One region of the Kumtagia sp. genome, then DNA from elsewhere that is predicted to be linked to it. Evidence: riboswitches for the same ligand, from Rfam matches in the RefSeq annotation. Region 1 holds a riboswitch; each other region holds the start of a gene.
The links. Region 1 has a riboswitch for cobalamin ahead of AC5JDC_RS20940 (CbtB domain-containing protein). Riboswitches for the same ligand answer to the same signal wherever they lie in the genome.
Positions count from the first base shown of each region.

Region 1 (4,759 bases):
GCGACGCCAAGCGCGAGGCCTTCGTGCTGGATGCCGGCGGGCTGAAGCTCAATGCGGAGAATTCCGGCGGCTTGCGCATTCCCGGCAACAAATTGAGCTTCTCGGTCTACCAGGGCGACGACAAGCCGGGGGCCGAGCGCGCGCTGATCCTGCCCGACATCAGCCCGGACACGGTGATCCGGCTCAACGCCGGCACCTATCACGTCGTATCGACCTACGGGAACGTCAACGCCGTCGTGCGCTCCGACATCAAGGTCGAGGCGGGCAAGCTGACCGAGGCTACCGTGGAGCACAGGGCGGCCGAGCTGACGATGAAGCTGGTGCGCGAGGCCGGCGGCGAGGCCATCGCCGACACGTCCTGGTCGGTTCTCACCAATTCGGGCGATCCGGTGCGCGAAAGCGTCGGCGCCTACGCCTCCATGGTGCTGGCCGAAGGCGACTACACCATCGTCGCCAAGAACCGCGACCACATCTACCAGCGCGACTTCACGGTCGAGGCCGGCCGCAACGAGGAGGTCGAGGTGATCGCCGACGAGAATGTTCCGCCGGCCGTGGAGGGCGCGGACTGAGCGCGTTCCCGCCAGCCGTCTAAAACTCGATTCCCTGCTGCGCCTTCACGCCGGCCGCGAAGTGGTGCTTGGTCGCGCCCATCTCGGTGACCAGGTCCGCGGCCTCGACCAGCGCCGGCTTGGCGTTGCGGCCGGTCACCACCACATGCAGCCCGCCGCGCCGCGCCTTAAGCGCCGCGACGACCGAGTCGAGATCGAGATAATCGTAGCGCAGTGCGATGTTGAGTTCGTCGAGCACGACGAGGCCGATCGTCGGATCGGCCATGAGTTCCCGTGCCTTCGCCCAGGCGGCTTCGGCCGCTGTCACATCGCGCCGAAGATCCTGCGTTTCCCAGGTGAAGCCTTCGCCCATCGAATGCCACACCACCTTGTCGCCGAAGGCCGCGAAAGCGGCCCGCTCGCCGGTGTGCCAGGCGCCCTTGACGAATTGCACGATGCCGACGCGGCGGCCGTGGCCCAGCATGCGCAACGCCAGACCGAAGGCGGCCGTGGTCTTGCCCTTGCCCGGCCCGGTGTTGACGATGAGCAGCCCCTTCTCGACCGTCTTGGTCGCGACCTCCGCGTCCTGAACGGCCTTGCGCTTGGTCATCTTGGCCTTGTGGCGCTCGGCCTGCGCGTCGTCGATCGCCTTCATCTCACTTCACCCGCATCGGCAGCCCGGCCGCCATGAACAGCACCTCGTCGGCCACGGCTGCCACCTTCTGATTGAGCCGCCCGGCCGCATCGCGAAAGCGCCGGGCGAGCGCGTTGTCCGGCACGATGCCGAGGCCGACCTCGTTGGAGACGACGAACCAGGGGCCGCGGGGCCGCGCCAGCAGGTCCGCCAGGCGGCGGCTTTCGCCCTCGACGTCATGATCGGCGAGCATATGGTTCGACAGCCACAGCGTCAGGCAGTCGACCAGCACGGGCCGCCCATCCGTAACCGCCTCGAGGGCTCCGGCCAGATCGAGCGGCGCGTCGACCGTTTCCCATCCGGCCTCGCGGCGGGCGCGGTGCCGCGCGATGCGCTCCGCCATCTCGTCGTCGAAGGCCTGCGCCGTGGCGATATAGGTCCACGGCGCCGGAAGCGCCGTGACCCGCGCCTCGGCGTGGCTGCTCTTGCCGGAGCGCGCCCCGCCGAGGACGAAGGTCAGCCGGCCGCGTTCAGGCAAGCTGGCCGCGCGCCTCACTGGCCGAGCCGAAAAAGCGCGAGCGCACGGCGCCGACCAGGCCGCCGAGCAGCGCCCAGAAGATCAGGTTGGTCACCGTGGTGGCGACCACGAACTGGTGGTGCAGGTCGGCGGGAATGGGTGAATCGTGGCTTTCCGGCTGCGGCGCGCCGATGACATGCGGGGCGACGATCAGCGCCACGCCGAGGATCGACAGCGCGACCGTGCCGCGAAAGGCGATCAGGGCGAGGCCGGCCGCCGTCGCCAACACCGTGCCGATCCACCAGACCTGGCGCGCGGCGAGATCGGCCGCCGGCATGGCCGGCAGTTCCGGCGGCAGGCCAAGGCCGGGCGCCAATGTGAACACGGCGAAGCCGGCAAAGCCCCAGAGAATTCCCGAGCGCCAGCCCGAAATGCCGCCGGCGAACTCCGACGCGGCCACCAGGATCAGCGCGAAGCCGATGCCGCTCAGCACGTTTGCAAGGAAGTTGAAGAAGAAGCGCTCGAAACCGTCGGCCGGAGCCCACGCCTCCTCGCCATGGGAATGCGCCTCGGCGGCGGCCGGCACGGCTTCGGTGCCGGTAGCTTCCGCAGCAGCGGGCGCGCCGTGATCGTGGCCTGTGACCTCGCCGGCGCTCTCGAAGGTTTCCGCCTTCAGGATCAGCGGCACGGTGGAATAGGCCTGGAGCGCGGTCATGACGAGGCTTGCCAAAAGCCCTGCCGCCGCCGCGACCAGCACGACGTTGCGAAGAAAGGTCATGTCACGCTCCCGTCAGTGGCAGGGAAAGGCCATCGAGTGACGGTAGTCATGCGCCGCGTTGTGCGCCGCCTCCATATGCGAGAAGCCGACGAAGCCGACGATGAAGATGCCGAGAAACCCGGCAAGCGCGAGCTGAATGGCGCGCGAGGAAGCCGAGACCGGAACGCCCAGCGAAGTCGAAACCGTATTCATTTGCAAGTCCCTTCCGCCCTCCACCCGAGGGCCCTTGATGCACGAATGTCGCCGGCAGGTCTCCTGGCTCGCGGGTTCTCGCCTTGCCCCGCCTTCCCGAGACAAAAGCCTCAGTGGCATTCGGGGTAGGCTCGCCGCTTACAGTTGCGGGGGCAGCCGCGGCCTTGGGCGAGACGCCCGCACCGCATTCCCTTTTGGTTCCTCGCGGAACCGACGACGGCCGCGACAATAGGCGCAAACCAGCGCCGCTGCAAATCCGAATCCGACATCGCACAGCCGGCCCGGTCGCGGAATCGCTATCGGACGGCCGCGAGTTCGGCTGCCACCAACTCCTGCAGCCGCCACAGGCGGCGGTCATGGATGCCGCGCGTTTCGAGGTTGCGCACGGTGTGGAACAGATAGTCGGCGCCGGAGCCGAGATGGCCGCAGGCCCGGGCCAGGATGCGCGCCACTTCCGCGTCGCTTCGCTTGCCGGCAAACGTCCGGCCCTTCGGGTTGACGGCGAAGCCAAGCGCGGCAAGCGGCCCGCCGGCGGTATGGAGCTTCAGCCAGGTCGGCAGGTAGGTGGAAGGCTTTGCGGTCATCTCGCGGCGGATCAGCCTGGAGACCATCTCCGCCGGATCGCCATCCGGCAGCCTGAAGGCGACGCCTCCGCATTGGCCGCCGGGCATGAGACCCATCATCAATCCCGGCTGCTCCAGCGTGCCGCGCCAGCGGGTCTGGTGAATGCAGAAGGCGCGGTGATAACCGCGCGCGGTGGCGACGCACTCCTCCACATGCTCGATCTCCGGCTTCCAGATCAGCGAGCCATAGGCGAACAGCCACAGCGGTCCGGCCGGCCGCTCCGCCATCGTGGCACCGAGGAGTTGCGCATAGTCGTCCTCGTCGAGATAGCCGAGGCCCGGCTCCTGACCGGAATCGGCGATATCTCGGTGGCAGCGCGCCACCATTTCCTCGGTCAACGCCATCAAGCGGGGCTTCATGCGACCGTACTCCGCGATAGGACACCCTGGCGCCCTTCGCGGCACAATCGCCCGGCGCTGCCTGGAAAAGCAAGTCGCCCCGGCACGGTTGACAAAGCCCGATGCGAAGTGTCCGCTCATGCAAATGGAGTGCGCGATGACCCCTGAATCGGTGAAGAGCGATCCTTACAACGGCCTGCCGTCGGCCGAGCCGACCCTGCCGTCCTCCGCCTACTGGGACCCCGCGGAATACCAGCGCGACCTCGAAGCGATCTGGTACCGCGACTGGATAATGGTCTGCCGCGAAGCTGACCTGTCGCAGCCGCTTGCCTACCGGGTCTTCACCATCGGCTCGCAGCAGGTGCTGGTGCTGCGCGACGAGCACGGCGAGTTGCAGGCCTTCCACAACACCTGCCGCCACCGCGGCTCGCAGCTCTGCCGCGGAAGCGAAGGTCGGCTCAAGGCGCGGCTGCTCACCTGTCCCTACCACGCCTGGTCCTATTCGCTGCGCGGCGATCTGGTGCGCGTGCCGTCGAAGTCGCTGCCCGAAGGCTTCGACAAGGCCGACTATCCGCTCTACCCGGTGGCGCTGTCGCTGTGGCGCGGCTTCGTCTTCGTCAATCTCTCGCCCGAGCCCGCCGGCACGGCCGCTTCCGCATTCGACCGCGATTCGGGCGATTTGACCAACTGGCCGCTGGAAGGTCTGGTGACCGGCCATGTCTTCACCAAGGTGATGGCCTGCAACTGGAAGATATTCTGGGAGAACTTCAACGAATGCCTGCACTGCCCCGGCGTGCACAAGCACCTGTCGGCGCTGGTGCCGATCTACGGCCGCGGGCTGATGGCGCGCCATGACGATCCGCAATGGGCGCTGCATGCCGACAATGACGAGCCGCAATATGCCGGGGGCCTGCGCGCCGGCGCCGAGACCTGGTCGCATGACGGGCGGGCGCTGCGCCACACCTTCGCAGGGCTGTCGGAGCGCGAGCGCACCGCCGGCCAGAGCTATGCCATGAACCTGCCGTCCATGTTCGTCGTCGGCCATGTCGACTATGTGCGCACGGTGCGGCTGGTGCCGCTCGGCCCGGAACTGACCGAGCTCACCGCCGAATGGCTGTTCCTGCCGGA
Region 1 is NZ_JCACER010000076.1:232,394-237,152, forward strand. Features, by position in the region: gene AC5JDC_RS20920 (RgsD C-terminal domain-containing protein) at 1-569, shown strand, start outside; gene cobO (cob(I)yrinic acid a,c-diamide adenosyltransferase) at 589-1,203, opposite strand; gene cobU (bifunctional adenosylcobinamide kinase/adenosylcobinamide-phosphate guanylyltransferase) at 1,205-1,720, opposite strand; gene AC5JDC_RS20935 (CbtA family protein) at 1,713-2,477, opposite strand; gene AC5JDC_RS20940 (CbtB domain-containing protein) at 2,490-2,669, opposite strand; cobalamin riboswitch at 2,706-2,899, opposite strand; gene AC5JDC_RS20945 (gamma-glutamylcyclotransferase) at 2,966-3,652, opposite strand; gene AC5JDC_RS20950 (aromatic ring-hydroxylating oxygenase subunit alpha) at 3,789-4,759, shown strand, end outside.

Region 2 (4,759 bases), on a different contig from region 1:
ACCGGCCGCGAAGGCTCCGAGCGCCATGCCGATGCCGATGCCGGTCATCACCCAGGTGACGCCCTCGGTCAGCATCGCCTCCGGCACGCGCCGCTCGATCAGGCCGAAGGCGGTGATGAAGGTCGGCGAGATCGCCACGCCGCTGACGAACACGGCCAGCGCCAGCAGCGGCACCGTGTCGGCGACCAGCAGTGGCAGCGTGGTCAGCGCTATGATGGCGACGGCGATGGCGAGTTGCCGCTGCAGCGCCATCTTCAGGTTGAGCGCGCCGACGATCAGGCCGACGACGAAGGAGCCGACGGCGTAGACGCCGATGACCAGGCTGGCGGCGCCGGGCTGGCCGAGCTCCTTGGTGATCGCCACGGCGCTGACTTCGGCGGTCGCGAAGATCGCACCGATGAAGATCAGGGCGAAGGTGATGATCTGCACCGGCCTCTGCCGGATCGCCGAACCGCCGCCGCCGTGCTCCACCGGCCGCACCCGCGGCTCGGTCGAGCGCTGCAGGATGAAGGCGGCCGATCCGAATGCCAGGAACAGCGTGCTGACCAGCATTCCGGCTTCCGGGAACAGCGCCACGCTCAAGCCCACCGATACCGACGCGCCGGCGATGTAGACGAGCTCGTCGGCGGCCGATTCGAAAGCGAAGGCGGTGTTGAGCTCGGGACGGTCGCGAAAGATCTCCGTCCAGCGCGCGCGCACCATCGCCGGAATGCTGGGCATGGTGGCGGCGAGTAGCGCCGAGGCGAACAGCGTCCAGGTAGGCCAGCCCTGGTTGGTGGCAGCGATCAGGGCCGTGAAGGCGGCCACGGAGACGATCGTGGCCGGCACCATCACCTTGGCCTGGCCGAGGCGGTCGACCAGCCGGGAGATCTGCGGCGCCACCAGGGCGTTGGTCAGCGCGAAGGTGGCCGACACCGCGCCGGCCAGCCAGTATTCGCCGAGCGCCTGCGACAGCATGGCGACGATGCCGATGGGAGCCATTGCGAGCGGCAGCCGTGCCAGGAAGCCGGCGGCGGCAAAACCCTTGGCGCCTGGTGCCCTGAAGATTTCGCGATAGGGATTGGACATGGGGATGCTCCTGGATTCCCGGGGCGACGTCACTTACATACGTAGCGTATGCATTCAGTTAATTGCATACGGATCGTATGTCAATTAATATACGCGTCGTACGTGAAATAAATATACGGCTCGTATGGGAAAGGACGGCAATGGCCCACAGACCACGCAGCGAGATGATTGCGGAAACCCGCGCAAAGCTGCTCGCCGCCGCCCGCCAGGCCTTCGGAACCATCGGCTACGCGGACGCGTCGATGGACGATTTCACCGCCGCCGCCGGCCTCACCCGCGGCGCGCTCTACCATCACTTCGGCGACAAGAAAGGCCTGCTGCAGGCGGTCATCGCCGAGATCGATGCCGAGATGAACGAGCGGCTGTGCACCATCTCGGGCCGCGCGCCGAACCGCTGGCAGGGTTTTGTCGACGAGTCTGTCGCCTATATCGAGATGGCGCTCGAGCCGGAGATCCAGCGCATCATGCTGCGCGACGGGCCTGCCGTGCTCGGCGACCCCGCGCAATGGCCCAACGCCAATGCCTGCATCTCGTCCATGACCAGGAGCCTCGCCCGGCTGAAGGCGGACGGCGCCGTCGCCGACATCGATCCGGAGGCGGCGGCGCGCCTGATCAGCGGCGCCTCCCTCTACGCGGCGCAGTGGATCGCCAATTCCGACGACCCGGAAGCGACCTCGAAGAAGGCGGTGGCAGCTTTCAAGGCAATGCTGGAAGGGTTTTTGGCGCGCTGAGGATTTTTTTCGCTCTTTCGGTCGGCCACGGGGCGACTACCTGCCGGCGATCGCCGCTTTCAGCCCTGTTTCGCCTTCCCCGCCGAAAGTCTCGCTCATGACGAGTTCGGCCGCCGGCATGCGGCTACGCCATCCCTGCGTCTCCAGGTCGGGTTTCTCGGCGAAGCAGGAAACGCGCCCGACGCAGAGATAGGCCACCGGCACGACATGCTCGGGAATGCCGAGCAACGCCTTCAGCGCCGCCTCGTCGAAGATGCTGACCCAGCCGACGCCGATGCCTTCCGCACGTGCGGCGAGCCAGAAATTCTGGACGGCGCAGACGGTGCTGTAGAGGTCCATCTGCGGGTTGTGCCAGCGGCCGAGCGGCGTTTCCCGCGCCCGGCTGCGGTCGCAGGTGATGCAGAGGTTGAGCGCGCTCTCGCAGATGCCCTCCAGCCGCAGTTTTTTGTAGAGCGCCTGCCTGTCACCCGCGATCCGCTCCGCCTCCTCCAGTCGGGCGGCGAGGAAGAGCTCGCGCACCCGCTCGCGGCGCGCCGCGTCGCGAATGACGACAAAATTCCACGGCTGCATGTAGCCGACCGAGGGCGCGTGGTGGGCGGCCTCGATCAGCCGCGCCAGCACGGCGTCGTCGACCGGCTCGCCGGAAAAATGCGCGCGCACGTCGCGGCGCGTTGAGATGGCCCGGTAGACCGCCTCGCGGTCCGCCTCCTCGAAGGCATGGGCGGAAGATGTGGCGCCTGCGGGCATCGCTTGTCCCCTCGCGATTCATTGGACAAGTCGATCCGCCCGGCCTTGCGGATGACCTTCCTGTCCGGCCGGTCTTCTGGCTCGGGTTCGCCCCGCCTCCGGCGCCTTCCCGCCGCAAGGCGGTGGCACATGCCGGCGCGGTCCCCCTTACAGCGGACACGCCACGGGATTCCACCGTGTTCCCGATTCTCCCGCGAGGCGGGCACCGGACAGTGGCGGCACTCTATGCCGGAAAGTTATCGGACGCGACCCCCGGGGCGACATCGTCCGGCGAACATTCCCTGAACGTGAGTAGCGATCCGGGGAAGCGGCGCCTTCCGCGCCACGCCGGCGAACGTATGCGCCGCGACGCAGGAGGAACTCGGCCCGGGTGAGACGATCAACGAAGCCGCAGCGCGTGAATTACGTCGCTGGCATCATGATCGGCACCGTTACGCGGAACCGGCGAGCAGGTCTTCGCGGGGGATGAGACGCGCGGCGTCACGGTCGGAAGCGCGCGCGCTCGCGGCGAGGCCCGAGGCAACGCCGGCGCGGTCGGCCGCAGCGCGGTTCTGGCTCATCTTGCGCTTGCCCTCCAGGCGGGCGATCGGCATGCGCAGGCCGACGATGCCGCGTAGCTGCGCCTGGATGAAATCCGCCGGCGCGTCCGACACCGTCCAGGGCGAGGGCCGTTCGCCCTCGTGGAGATCGGTCAGACGGCTCACGACTTGCAGCAGCCTTCCTGGATCAGTGAAGAACTCGACCGGGCCGTAAGCATGGACGGCGACATAATTCCAGGTCGGCACCACCTTCCCGGTTTCCTGCTTGGTCGCATACCACGACGGCGTCACATAGGCGTCCGGTCCCATGAAGATCGCCAGTCCATCGCCCAGCGGCGGAACGCGCCACTGGGGATTGGCCTTGGCCAGATGGCCGTAGATCACGCCGTGCTCGCCCTCGCTTTCGTCGAGGTAGAGCGGCAACGGCGTGGCCAGCGGGCCTTCCGTGGTCGCGGTGACGAAATTCGCCAGCCGTGCCGCACGGATCGTGGCCCTCAGGCTCTGCTGATCGTCGTCACGAAAGGCGGGAGGCGTATACATGGCAAGCTCCTTGCGCTGGAGGGCAAGATGCGCAGGATTTGGCTCGCTTGGAATATCCAGTTTCAAGGCTTTGCGGGTCCAGTTCGAGAACGACGGCATCCGGCGCCGGATCGTCGCGACGATCAAGAGCATGTTCACCACGGTCTAGCGGCCCATGGCGGACTTCCGTCCGCGCGGCGCCTTTCCGGTCGAAATGGAACCTCTCCCCGCCCGTCCGTCGCCTTCCCGCCCCAAGGAGGCGGGGCATCATGCGGGCGCGGTCCCTGCAGCAGCGCGGCGATGGTCGTGCCGACGAGATTGGGCCGGACCGCGAGCCGAGGCCGCCGAGTTCGATTCGCCCGCCCGGGCGAGGCCGGAGCTCCGGCGCCGAACTCACCCGCGCGCCAGGATGCGCTGCATCTCCTCGGTTGCCGCCTCGCGCTGCGCATCGCCGCCGGCCGCATAGGGCAGCCTGAACGGCACGGCGACGCTGGGCTCGACGCCGGCGCCCTCGAGGCGGACATTGTCGCCGATGACCGCGTCCGAGACCGCCAGTTCGAGCAGGCTGTCGTCCGGCAGCACGTAGGCGCGGCCGGCCAGCAGGGCCCCTGCCGTGCGCGTGCCTACGAGCGGGATGCCATTGAGCTTCAGCGCGTATGCGAACACTTCGAGGCCGCTGCGCGTGCCCTCGTCGACGATGGCGACCACCGGCCGATGCCAGCGCACATTGGCGAGAAAATCCTGGCCGCTGCGCGGGATCAGCCGGAACGGCGGCGTGCGGCCGAGGAAGAGTTCGGCCGCGTCGGCGCTGCCGCCGCCCCAGCGCCCACGCAGGTCGAGCAGCAGGCCCTCGGCATCCTTGAGCGGCCCTCTCGCAAGGGCTTCGGCCACCACCTCCATGGAGCGCGGCGCGGCAAGCGTCCACAGCCGGACATAGCCGATCTTGCGGCCGTCGCGCTCGATGATTTCCGCGCTCTGTGCAATCGCCCGCTCGAACATGGCCAGCGGCCGCAGATGCTCGACCCTAGCCTCGACGGCGACCGGCTCCGCATCCGCCCGGCGGCGGAGTTTTATCCCGACCGTCTTGCCGACTTTTTCCCGGAACGACGCGATCTCGTCATAGGGTTTTCCGTCGACGGTCATGATCTCGTCGCC
Region 2 is NZ_JCACER010000024.1:26,525-31,283, reverse strand. Features, by position in the region: gene AC5JDC_RS10315 (MFS transporter) at 1-1,068, opposite strand, end outside; gene AC5JDC_RS10310 (TetR/AcrR family transcriptional regulator) at 1,209-1,799, shown strand; gene bluB (5,6-dimethylbenzimidazole synthase) at 1,836-2,546, opposite strand; cobalamin riboswitch at 2,596-2,771, opposite strand; gene AC5JDC_RS10300 (FMN-binding negative transcriptional regulator) at 2,978-3,625, opposite strand; gene AC5JDC_RS10295 (S41 family peptidase) at 3,998-4,759, opposite strand, start outside.
Region 2: it holds a riboswitch for cobalamin, as region 1 does, so the genes downstream of both, bluB (5,6-dimethylbenzimidazole synthase) here and AC5JDC_RS20940 (CbtB domain-containing protein) in region 1, are expected to answer to the same signal.

Region 3 (4,759 bases), on a different contig from region 1:
GCCTCGATCTCCAGGGCCGACAGCGGCCTGGAGCAGCAGGCGAGGATAAAACCTTCTGCGATCTCGTCGTCGAGGATGCCGCCATTGTGCTGCATCTCGACCTCGCCCGACACCTTCCTGACCCGGCAGGTGCCACACAGGCCAAACTCGCAGGCGGCGGCGATGCGCACGCCGGCGGCGCGGGCTGCCTGCAGCACCGTCTGGCCGGACAGGCACCGGCCCTCCACCCCGGAGACGCTGAAGCGGACGGGTATCGAGGCCCCCGCCTCGCCTTCCGAAGCGCCTTCGGCCGTGTCGGCGAAGGGCGCCGGCAGGGCTTCGACCGGTGGCGCGCCAAAACTCTCCTGATGATAGCGGGCCATGTCGAAGCCGGCGGCTTCCAGCATGTCGCGCACCGCGCGCATGAACGGCTCGGGGCCGCAGCAGAACACCTCGCGCTCGCGGAAGTCGGGCGAAAGCAGCGGCAGCCGCACCGCGTCGATGCGGCCCATATGGCCGAACCAGCTCTCGCGGCTGGAGCGCTCCTCGATGAGGAAGCCGAGCGACAGGCCCGGCATGCGGCCGCCGAGCAGCTCCAGCTCCTTCCGAAAAATGATCTCCTCCGGCCGCCTGGCGCAGTTGACGAAGGCGACGTCGGTCCATGGGGCGCAGTCGTTCAGCCAGCGCAGCATCGACATCATCGGGGTGACGCCAGAGCCGGCTGAGATGAACAGATATTTCGCCGCCGGATGGTTGTGGTGCGAAAAATCCCCGACGGGACCGAAGGCCCTGACGCGCATGCCGGGGAGGAAATGGTCGAACATCCAGCGCGTGCCGACGCTGCCCGCCTGCGCCTTGACCGTGACGGCGATCGAGAACGGCCGCGACGGCGACGACGACAGCGTATAGGTGCGCATCAGCGGGCCGTCCGGCGCCGGCAGCTCCAGCGTCACGAACTGGCCGGGCTTGTAGCGGAACCAGGTCTGCGCGTCGGAGCGGAAGGTGAAGGTCTTGACGTCCGGCGCCTCGTCGGTGACGGCGACCACCTCCAGCACCTGCAGCCGGTCGTTCCACGGCGCCATCTCGTCGAGGTGGCGGTAGAGGCCGAGATCGGTCATGGCGTTCATCTCCCCCTCCCGTCAGGCGACGCTGCGCAGCGCCGGCTTGCCGCCCTCGGCCAGCCGCGGCTCGATGAAGCGCGCGTACCAGTCGACGAACTGGATGACGCCGCCCTCGTGCAGCTCGGAATACGGCCCCGGCTCGTAGGCCGGCGATTTGATGCCGAAGGCGTTCTCCTCGACGATGCGGCGGTCCTGGTCGTTGGTCTCGGTCCACACATGGATGAGTTCGGCCAGGTCGTAGTCGACGCCCTCGACCGCGTCCTTGTGCACCAGCCATTTGGTGGTGACCGCCGTTTCCGTGGCGTTGATCGGCAGCACCCGGAAGGTGACGGCGTGGTCGCCGAGAATGTGGTTCCAGGTCGTCGGGTAGTGATAGAGCATCAGCGTGCCGATGCGCTCGACCGCCACCTGCGCGGACAGGCTCTTCCTCACCGCCCGCTTGCCGGTCATGGTGTAGCTGACGGCGTCGCGCAGCAGCGGCGCGCGGGTGGCCCGGTACTGACCGGCGGCGTCGATGCGGAAGCGCGCCGGCAGGCCGGCCGCCTCGCATTTCGCCCAATGATCCAGCATCTCCGGGTCGCTCTCGGCGCCGTTGACGCCGGTGACCGTCGGGGCTTCCGGAAAGGTCTTGCACAGCTCCGGATGGTTGCCGGCGCAGTGATAGCACTCGCGGTTGTTCTCCCAGACGAGCTTCCAATTGCCTTTTTCGACGATGGTCGATTCGTGGGCGATCTTCGCCTCGGTCAGCCGGTGCGGCGCGAAATAGGGCTGCATCAGCGCCCGGAACGGCGCAAAATCGGCAGGCTCGTCGGCGAGGCAGATGAAGACGTAGCCGCCGACGCTTTCGCAGGCGACCGGCTTGAGGCCGAAAGCGCCCTTGTCGAAACCCTCGGCCATCTGGCGCGCGAACAGCAGTTTTCCGTCGAGGTCGTAGGTCCACTGGTGGTAGGGGCAGACGAGCCGCGCCGACATGCCGCGCTCGGCGTTGCAGACGCGGCTGCCGCGATGGCGGCAGGAATTGTGGAAGGCGCGGATGCGCCCCTCGCGGTCACGCACGATCACCACCGGATAGTCGCCGACCTGCACGGTGAAGAAGCTGCCCGGCTTGGCGATCTCGCAGTCGTGGCCGACGAACAGCCAGTCGCGATACCAGACCAGCTCCATGTCCAGCCTGAAGAAGTCCGGGTCGATGTAGAAGGGCTGCTCCAGGCTGAAGCCGTCGCGACGGCGTCGGATCATCCTCAGCATTTCGGTGCGTGCGTCCATGTCCTGTCCTCACGGTGCAAGGACTGAACTGGTGGTGATGAAGGAGGATCGGCGACGGCAGTCGGGTTGCGACCGGCCGAGCGCTTCCGCCTCTTGACCGCCCACCGCGATCAGTCGGGTTCCGATGCTTCAAGGCTGGTTTCCGGGCTCCGAAGCTGGCCTTGGCAGGCCCGTCCCGACACCTTCCCGGGCCTTTGCCCAGTGGTCTCCCGTCGAGACGAAAAACTTCGATACCGTTGCGGGGGCAGCGCCGGCATCAAACCGGCTTCCCAATTCTCCCTGCGGCCTGTCGCCGAAGGGCACCTTGAACGGGGATCATCAGACCAGAGGGCGCGGCCGGCGTCCCGCGAGAATGCGACTTCGGCTGCGTCTCCAGCGACGCCGGCGAAATGGCGGGCTTGCTCTCCCGATTTGTTATGTTATTACGTTACTATTCCGGCGAATGCGAATACCTCGCCGGGACGAATGGTCGTTCCTCCCAAGCGATCGTCCGCATCCGGCCCGGGCACTCGGGCCGGATGCATCCCCCAGCTCCGAACGGATCCCAAAAACATGCCCGACGCAGCCAAGCCGACGAAACGCCTTCCCGTCACCGTCCTCTCCGGCTTCCTCGGCGCCGGCAAGACGACGCTGCTCAACCACGTGCTCAACAACCGCGAAGGCCGGCGCGTCGCCGTCATCGTCAACGACATGAGCGAGGTGAACATCGACGCCGCGCTGGTGCGCGACGGCGGCGCGAATCTTTCGCGCACGGAAGAGCAGCTGGTGGAGATGACCAATGGCTGCATCTGCTGCACGCTGCGCGACGACCTTTTGAAGGAGGTGCGCCGGCTGTGCGAGCAAGACCGCTTCGACTATCTGCTGATCGAGGGCACAGGAATCGCCGAGCCTCTGCCGGTCGCCACCACCTTCGATTTCCGCGACGACAACGGCGACAGCCTGTCGGACGTCGCCCGGCTCGACACGATGGTCACGGTCGTCGACGCGGCGAGCCTGCTCAAGGACTACTCCTCGCAGGATTTTCTGCGCGATCGCGGCGAGACGGCCGGCGCCGGGGACGACCGCGCGCTGGTCGATCTTCTGGTGGAGCAGATCGAATTCGCCGACGTGATCGTGCTCAACAAGGTCTCGGAAGCCGCCCCGCACGATCTCGACCTTGCGCGCAAGATCGTCCGCGCGCTCAACCCGGACGCCGCGCTGGTCGAAACCGATTTCGGCAGAGTCGGGCTCGATCAGGTGCTCGACACTGGCCGCTTCGACCTCGAAAAGGCGCAGCAGCATCCGCTGTGGTTCAAGGAGCTGAACGGTTTCGGCGACCACGTCCCGGAGACGGAGGAATACGGCATCCGCTCCTTCGTCTACCGCGCACGCCGGCCTTTCGACCCAGTGAGGCTGAAGGCTTTCGTCAACCGGCCCTGGCCGGGGGTGGTGCGCGCCAAGGGTTTTTTCTGGCTGGCGACCCGTCCGCACCATGTCGGCGAGCTCAGCCAGGCCGGCGCGCTGGTGCGGACGGGCAAGCGCGGACTGTGGTGGGCCGCCGTGCCGAAGGACCAATGGCCCGACCATCCCGAATGGCGCGCCGCGATGCGGCCCTATCTCGATCCGGTATGGGGCGACCGGCGCCAGGAGATCGTCTTCATTGGCTGCGACCCGATGGACGAGAAGGCGATCAGGGCGGAGCTGGACGCCTGCCTCGTCGCCGAAACCGGCTTCATGCCGGCCCGCTGGCGCGACCTGCCCGATCCGTTCCCCTCATGGGAGCGGGCGGCATGATGCTGCGTTTTTTGCGCAAGGTGGCCGGCAGCGCGGCGGCTCGTCCGCCCTGCGCCTGCCATCCAGCCGGCGAGCCGGACGGCGTCCGAGACGACCCGACACAGGAAAGAGAGGGGGACAGGGCGTCGCGCTTCACCTGCGACGAGACTGATGCTTGCCTGCAACCGGATCACCGCAAGCAGGCCGGCGGCTGAGCTGCGTCGCGGTCGGCTCGCGCCGGAATCCGTATCCGTGGCAAAAGCACGGTCTCACGCATCGCAGCGGCGAAGCCAAGCCGGCGAAGAATCGAATATCATCTCGGTCTGAGTTTCGGCTCTCGACCCGAACCGGAAGTTCAATTCAGGCCCAGACTCTGCGTGCGTCGTGCCCGTCTCGCCCGAATGCTCAGCCACCGAACATCGGGCCTTCCGATGCACGGACGTATCTCGCTGACGATCCAGCCGGCCTTCGTGAGTGCGGACCGCAGGGCAGCCTCGCGCCAGTACGTCTCGACGTAGCGCCGAGGCGCCGCAGCGCCGCCGTATGTGGAAACATCCTCGCCATCGCCCTCTCTGACCGAGGCGTGCAGTGGGCTACCGGTCCGGGTCGCCTCGGCAAGCCGTCCAAGCACCGTGCCGAAA
Region 3 is NZ_JCACER010000009.1:52,248-57,006, reverse strand. Features, by position in the region: gene AC5JDC_RS03895 (FAD-binding oxidoreductase) at 1-1,097, opposite strand, end outside; gene AC5JDC_RS03890 (aromatic ring-hydroxylating oxygenase subunit alpha) at 1,119-2,366, opposite strand; cobalamin riboswitch at 2,483-2,688, opposite strand; gene zigA (zinc metallochaperone GTPase ZigA) at 2,919-4,139, shown strand; gene AC5JDC_RS03880 (class I SAM-dependent methyltransferase) at 4,474-4,759, opposite strand, start outside.
Region 3: it holds a riboswitch for cobalamin, as region 1 does, so the genes downstream of both, AC5JDC_RS03890 (aromatic ring-hydroxylating oxygenase subunit alpha) here and AC5JDC_RS20940 (CbtB domain-containing protein) in region 1, are expected to answer to the same signal.

Region 4 (4,759 bases), on a different contig from region 1:
ACGCTATGCAGACGGCCTCCGTCGAGCCGGAGGGCTGGGTCATTCAGGTGGCCTCCTCGCCGAGCAAGGTGGAAGCGACCGCCATGCTCGAAACGACGGCGCGCAAGGCTCCGTCCGTGCTCGCCTCGACGTCCGGCTACACCGTTCCCTTCTACAAGGACGGCGTCACCTACCACCGCGTCCGCTTCGCCGGCTTCGACACCAAGGCGGCCGCCTGGAAGGCCTGCGGGCAGCTCAAGAAGCAGAACATCGGCTGCTACGCCGTCCAGAACTGAGAACACGTATTTCCGAAGTTGTAGTTCGTATCGGGAGAGTTAGTGGTGATTGGCGAGAAGGACATCCTTGGCTTCGTTGATCCGCGCCGCGAGGAACGACGTCCCGCCGAGGTCGGGGTGCAGGCGCTGCATCAGGCGGCGATGCGCCTTGCGGATATCCGCCGGGGAGGCCCCCGCTTCAAGACCAAGGATCTTGTAGGCCTCCTGCTTAGTCATGGCGCCCGCACGTGGCGCAGCTCGCTCCCCGTCGCCGTCGTCCGCCTTCGCGTTTTCGCGCCAGATGGGAAAGCGGCCGTCAAGATACGTCTCCAGTAGCTGGCGGCTCTCCGGATCGTCGGCGAGGTCGTCCCGCAGATCCCGGAGCTCGCGCAGCGTCATGCTGCTCAGCATGCGCTGCTCGTGACGGCCGGCAAGCACCAGACCGTCGAGCGCCCCGCTGTCGTGGTCCAGTTCCATTTCGAGCGCGGCGGTGCGGACGTTGGAGCGTTTGCCGGGGCTTTTCGGCTTTCGCCCGGCCTGCACCCGCGCCGCGCCGTACCATGCCAGAGCCGCCGAGATCAGAAAGCCGCCGATCCCCGACCGCCCGACCAGCAGCAGCACCAGGCCGAAGACCCCGAGCACGATCGGACCGGCGGTGCGCAGCGTGCGCGCCAGCTTGGCGGCGTCCGATTTCAGGAAGCCGGTCACGGCGGCCAGGGCGACCAGCAGGACCAGCAGGCCGCCGATCACATAGCTCATCCTTCACCCCGCATGTGTTCGATCAGCAATCTGTCCTCCGGCCGGTTGCGCGCCTCCAGCGCCTTCAACCCGCCGGTCGCGAATACAGCCACCGAGGACAGCAGCTTTGCAAGCGTCGCGGCAGCGGTCCGGTCGAAGCGGAACCAGGCGCCCTTCGACAGCCGGGCCATTTCCTTGAACGCCTTTTCGGCGGCGGGATCGCGCCCCTCCTGGAACACGAAGACCGGCACGCCGAGCAGGCCGAGCCGCCCGGCCTGCTCGGCGAGCCCGTCGATCTCCTCCTCCATCGCGTCGCCGATATAGACCAGCGCATCCACCTTGCGGCGCGCCGTCTCCTTGAGGGCGTGGGCGAGGATCTTGCCGATCTGGGTGTGGCCGGCGCGGCAGTCGATCCTGGTCATGAGATCCTTGAGCGATCCGGTGTCGCGCACGAAGCGCGAGGCGCGGCATTCGCCGAAACCGCGGAAATAGGCGAGCTGGACCTCGAGCCCGCCGCTGTTGCCGACGGCGTCGAACATCTCGCCCTGCAGCCGGCAGGCCATGTCCCAAGTCGGCTGCCGGCTCATCGTGGCGTCGAGCGCCAGCACCAGCCGCCCGCCGGCATCCGTCTTGGCCTGCGCCATCGACCGCGCCAGCCGCACGAAATCGTCGATCTCGCGCGAACCGGAGCGGTCGAGCGATCTGTCCGAGCGGACCGGTGTGCCGTTTTTACCCATCACCCCTAAAAAATGTGTCGAGCCGGCGTGGCTTGCAAGCCCGATAACGTCGGCCGGCACCATGCGGAACGGCAATGCGATGCCGGCGCCCCGGCGGTGCGTTGACAGGCTCCGCCGCCGGAGCGTAAACCACGGGCGACGGTTCCCTTCCCGGCAATGGGAAGGGCTAAGAGGGAATGCGGTCAGGCCGTCCGGCCGAATCCGCAGCTGTCCCCGCAACTGTAGGCGGCAAGCCCGCGCCGAAAGCCACTGGAGCGATCCGGGAAGGCGGCTGAGGGCGACAACCCGCGAGCCAGGAGACCTGCCGTCGGAATCGCAATCCCACTGTCCGGCGGGTGACCCGGACGAGGAGCCGTATGACGTGACCATCGGACCGTTTCTGTCGCAGGACGCCGCCACGCCGGTCGAGGGCGTGACGCTCGTCGTCTGCTCGTCCTGCCGCGACGCCACCGGCTCGGACGCCCGGCCCCGCGCCGGCGAGTTGCTCGGCAACCAGGTCCGCGAAACGGCGCGAGGCACCGGCGTAGCCGTGCGCCAGGCCGAATGCCTCGGCAACTGCAAGCGCCGCCTCAGCGCCGCGCTGCTGCGCGACGGCTGCTGGAGCTACGTGTTCGGCGACCTGACGGAGGACGACGCGCCCGACCTCGTCGCCGGCGCCCTGCTCTTCGCGACGTCGACCGACGGCCTGCTGCCCTGGCGCGGCCGCCCCGATTGCCTCAAGCGCGGGCTGGTCGCCCGCATCCCGCCCCTTGCCATCCTCGAGGACCCTTCATGACCGCTTCGCTCAACCGCGTCCCCTGCACCGTCGTCACCGGCTTCCTCGGCGCCGGCAAGACGACGATGATCCGCCACATCCTGGAAAACGCCGGCGGACGGCGACTGGCGCTGATCGTCAACGAGTTCGGCGACGTCGGCATCGACGGCGAGATTTTGAAGGGCTGCGGCGTCGAGGCCTGCCCGGAGGAAAACATCATCGAGTTGGCGAACGGTTGCCTGTGCTGCACCGTGGCCGACGATTTCGTGCCGGCGCTCGACCGGATTCTGGCGATGGAACCGAAGGTCGACCACATCATCATCGAGACCTCCGGCCTGGCCTTGCCGAAGCCGCTGGTGCAGGCCTTCCAATGGCCAAGCGTCAAGAGCCGCGTGACCGTCGACGGCGTCGTCGCCGTGGTCGACGGCCCGGCGCTCGCCGCCGGCAAGGTCGCCTCCGACATGGACGCGCTCGCCGCGCAGCGCGCCGCCGACGGGACGCTCGACCACGACGACCCGGTCGAGGAGGTGTTCGAGGACCAGGTCGCCTGCGCCGACCTCGTCATCCTGTCGAAGAGCGATCTCATGAACGCCGAAGCGACCGCCGCCGCCCGCAACCTGATCGACGCGCATCTTTCGCGTGCCGTGAAGGTCGTGCCGACGGCCGAGGGCCGTGTCGATCCGTCCGTGCTGCTCGGCCTTGGCCTGGCCGTCGAGGACGACATCGAGAATCGAAAAACCCATCACGACGACGAGCTCGACCACGAGCACGACGATTTCGATTCCTTCATCGTCGAGCTGCCGGGGGTGACCGACCCGGACGATCTCGCCGGGCGCATCGCCGCCGCCGCCGAGAGCGAGAACGTGCTGCGCTTGAAGGGTTTCGTCGCCGTCGACGGCAAGCCGCTCAGGCTGCTCGTCCAGGCGGTCGGCCCGCGCGTCAACCACTATTACGATCGCGCCTGGACCGCCGCCGACGACCGCCGCTCGCGCCTGGTGGTGATCGGGTTGAAGGGGCTGGACCGGAATGCGGTTGAGAAGATTCTGGCGGGCTGACGGAATGCCGCGTTCCTTCGCACCCCCCTCTGTCCTGAGCTTGTCGAATGGGCCGGACATGTCCGGTCCATTCGACAAGCTCAGGACAGAGGGGGGTGTGGAGGAGTACGGACCGCCGCTGTGGCAAACGGCCGGCTTGGTCTAGGACTGCGCCATGCACATCCTGCCCACGACATCCGCATCGCTCGACGACCTGATCGAGCCGGTCGACCTGGCGCAACAGCCGGCGGACATCGTGGCGCTGTCCTTCACCGACAGCGACCTGGCTGCCATCGCGGCGGCGTGGAAGCGCGACGAGGCCGCCCTGCCCTCGATGCGGCTCGCAGCACTCCGCGACCTTCGCCACCCCATGTCGGTCGATCTCTGGCTGGACAAGGTCGCGGCGCACGCCAAAGTGATTCTGATACGCATCCTCGGCGGCTACGACTGGTGGCGCTACGGCTGCGACCAGGTCGCCGCGCTGGCGCGGGCCAAAAATGTCCGACTCGCGCTGCTGCCCGGCGAATGCCGGGAACAGGACGAGCGGCTGGTCGAGTGTTCCACCCTGCCACGCGGGGAACTCGACGCGCTGCTCGCCTTCTTCCGCGAAGGCGGACCGGACAATATGGACGCGCTCGTGCGGCGGCTCGCGGCGCTGGCGCGCGGCGATGGCGCGGCGGATGCGGCGGTGGCGGTGCCGAAGGCGGGATTTTACGGGCGCGGCGTCCTCTCCCCCCTTGCTGGGGAGATGGCCGCGCAGCGGCCAGAGGGGGTCGATCCAGGCAGCGCTCGACATGAAGGCCGCGCTCGGCCTCGGGGAACGCCGAGCACTGCCGAAATTACCCCACCCGGCCGGCCCTTCGACAAGCTCAGGACCGCCCACCCTCCCCTCGAGGCGGAGGGAAACGCACCGCCCGTCCTCGTTCTCTTCTATCGCTCCATGCTGCTCGCCGACGACGTCGCACCGATCGACGTGCTGTCCACGGCGCTGGAAACCAGGGGTATCGCGCCGATCCCCATCTTCGTCGCCAGCCTGAAGGACCGCGAATCGATCGCGTTCGTCGAGGCCGCGATCCGCGACCTCGCGCCGGCGGCGATCGTCACCGCCACCGCCTTCGCGACCGGCGCCGAGCCCGGCGCCGACACGCTGTTCGACCGCGCCGGCGTGCCGGTCTTCCAGGTGATCGTCGCCACCACCCGGCGCGAGGCCTGGGCGGAGAATGCGCGCGGCCTGGCGCCGGC
Region 4 is NZ_JCACER010000036.1:24,610-29,368, forward strand. Features, by position in the region: gene AC5JDC_RS13560 (serine hydrolase) at 1-275, shown strand, start outside; gene AC5JDC_RS13565 (DnaJ domain-containing protein) at 315-1,013, opposite strand; gene AC5JDC_RS13570 (VWA domain-containing protein) at 1,010-1,729, opposite strand; cobalamin riboswitch at 1,852-2,052, shown strand; gene AC5JDC_RS13575 (DUF1636 family protein) at 2,091-2,504, shown strand; gene cobW (cobalamin biosynthesis protein CobW) at 2,501-3,538, shown strand; gene AC5JDC_RS13585 (cobaltochelatase subunit CobN) at 3,693-4,759, shown strand, end outside.
Region 4: it holds a riboswitch for cobalamin, as region 1 does, so the genes downstream of both, AC5JDC_RS13575 (DUF1636 family protein) here and AC5JDC_RS20940 (CbtB domain-containing protein) in region 1, are expected to answer to the same signal.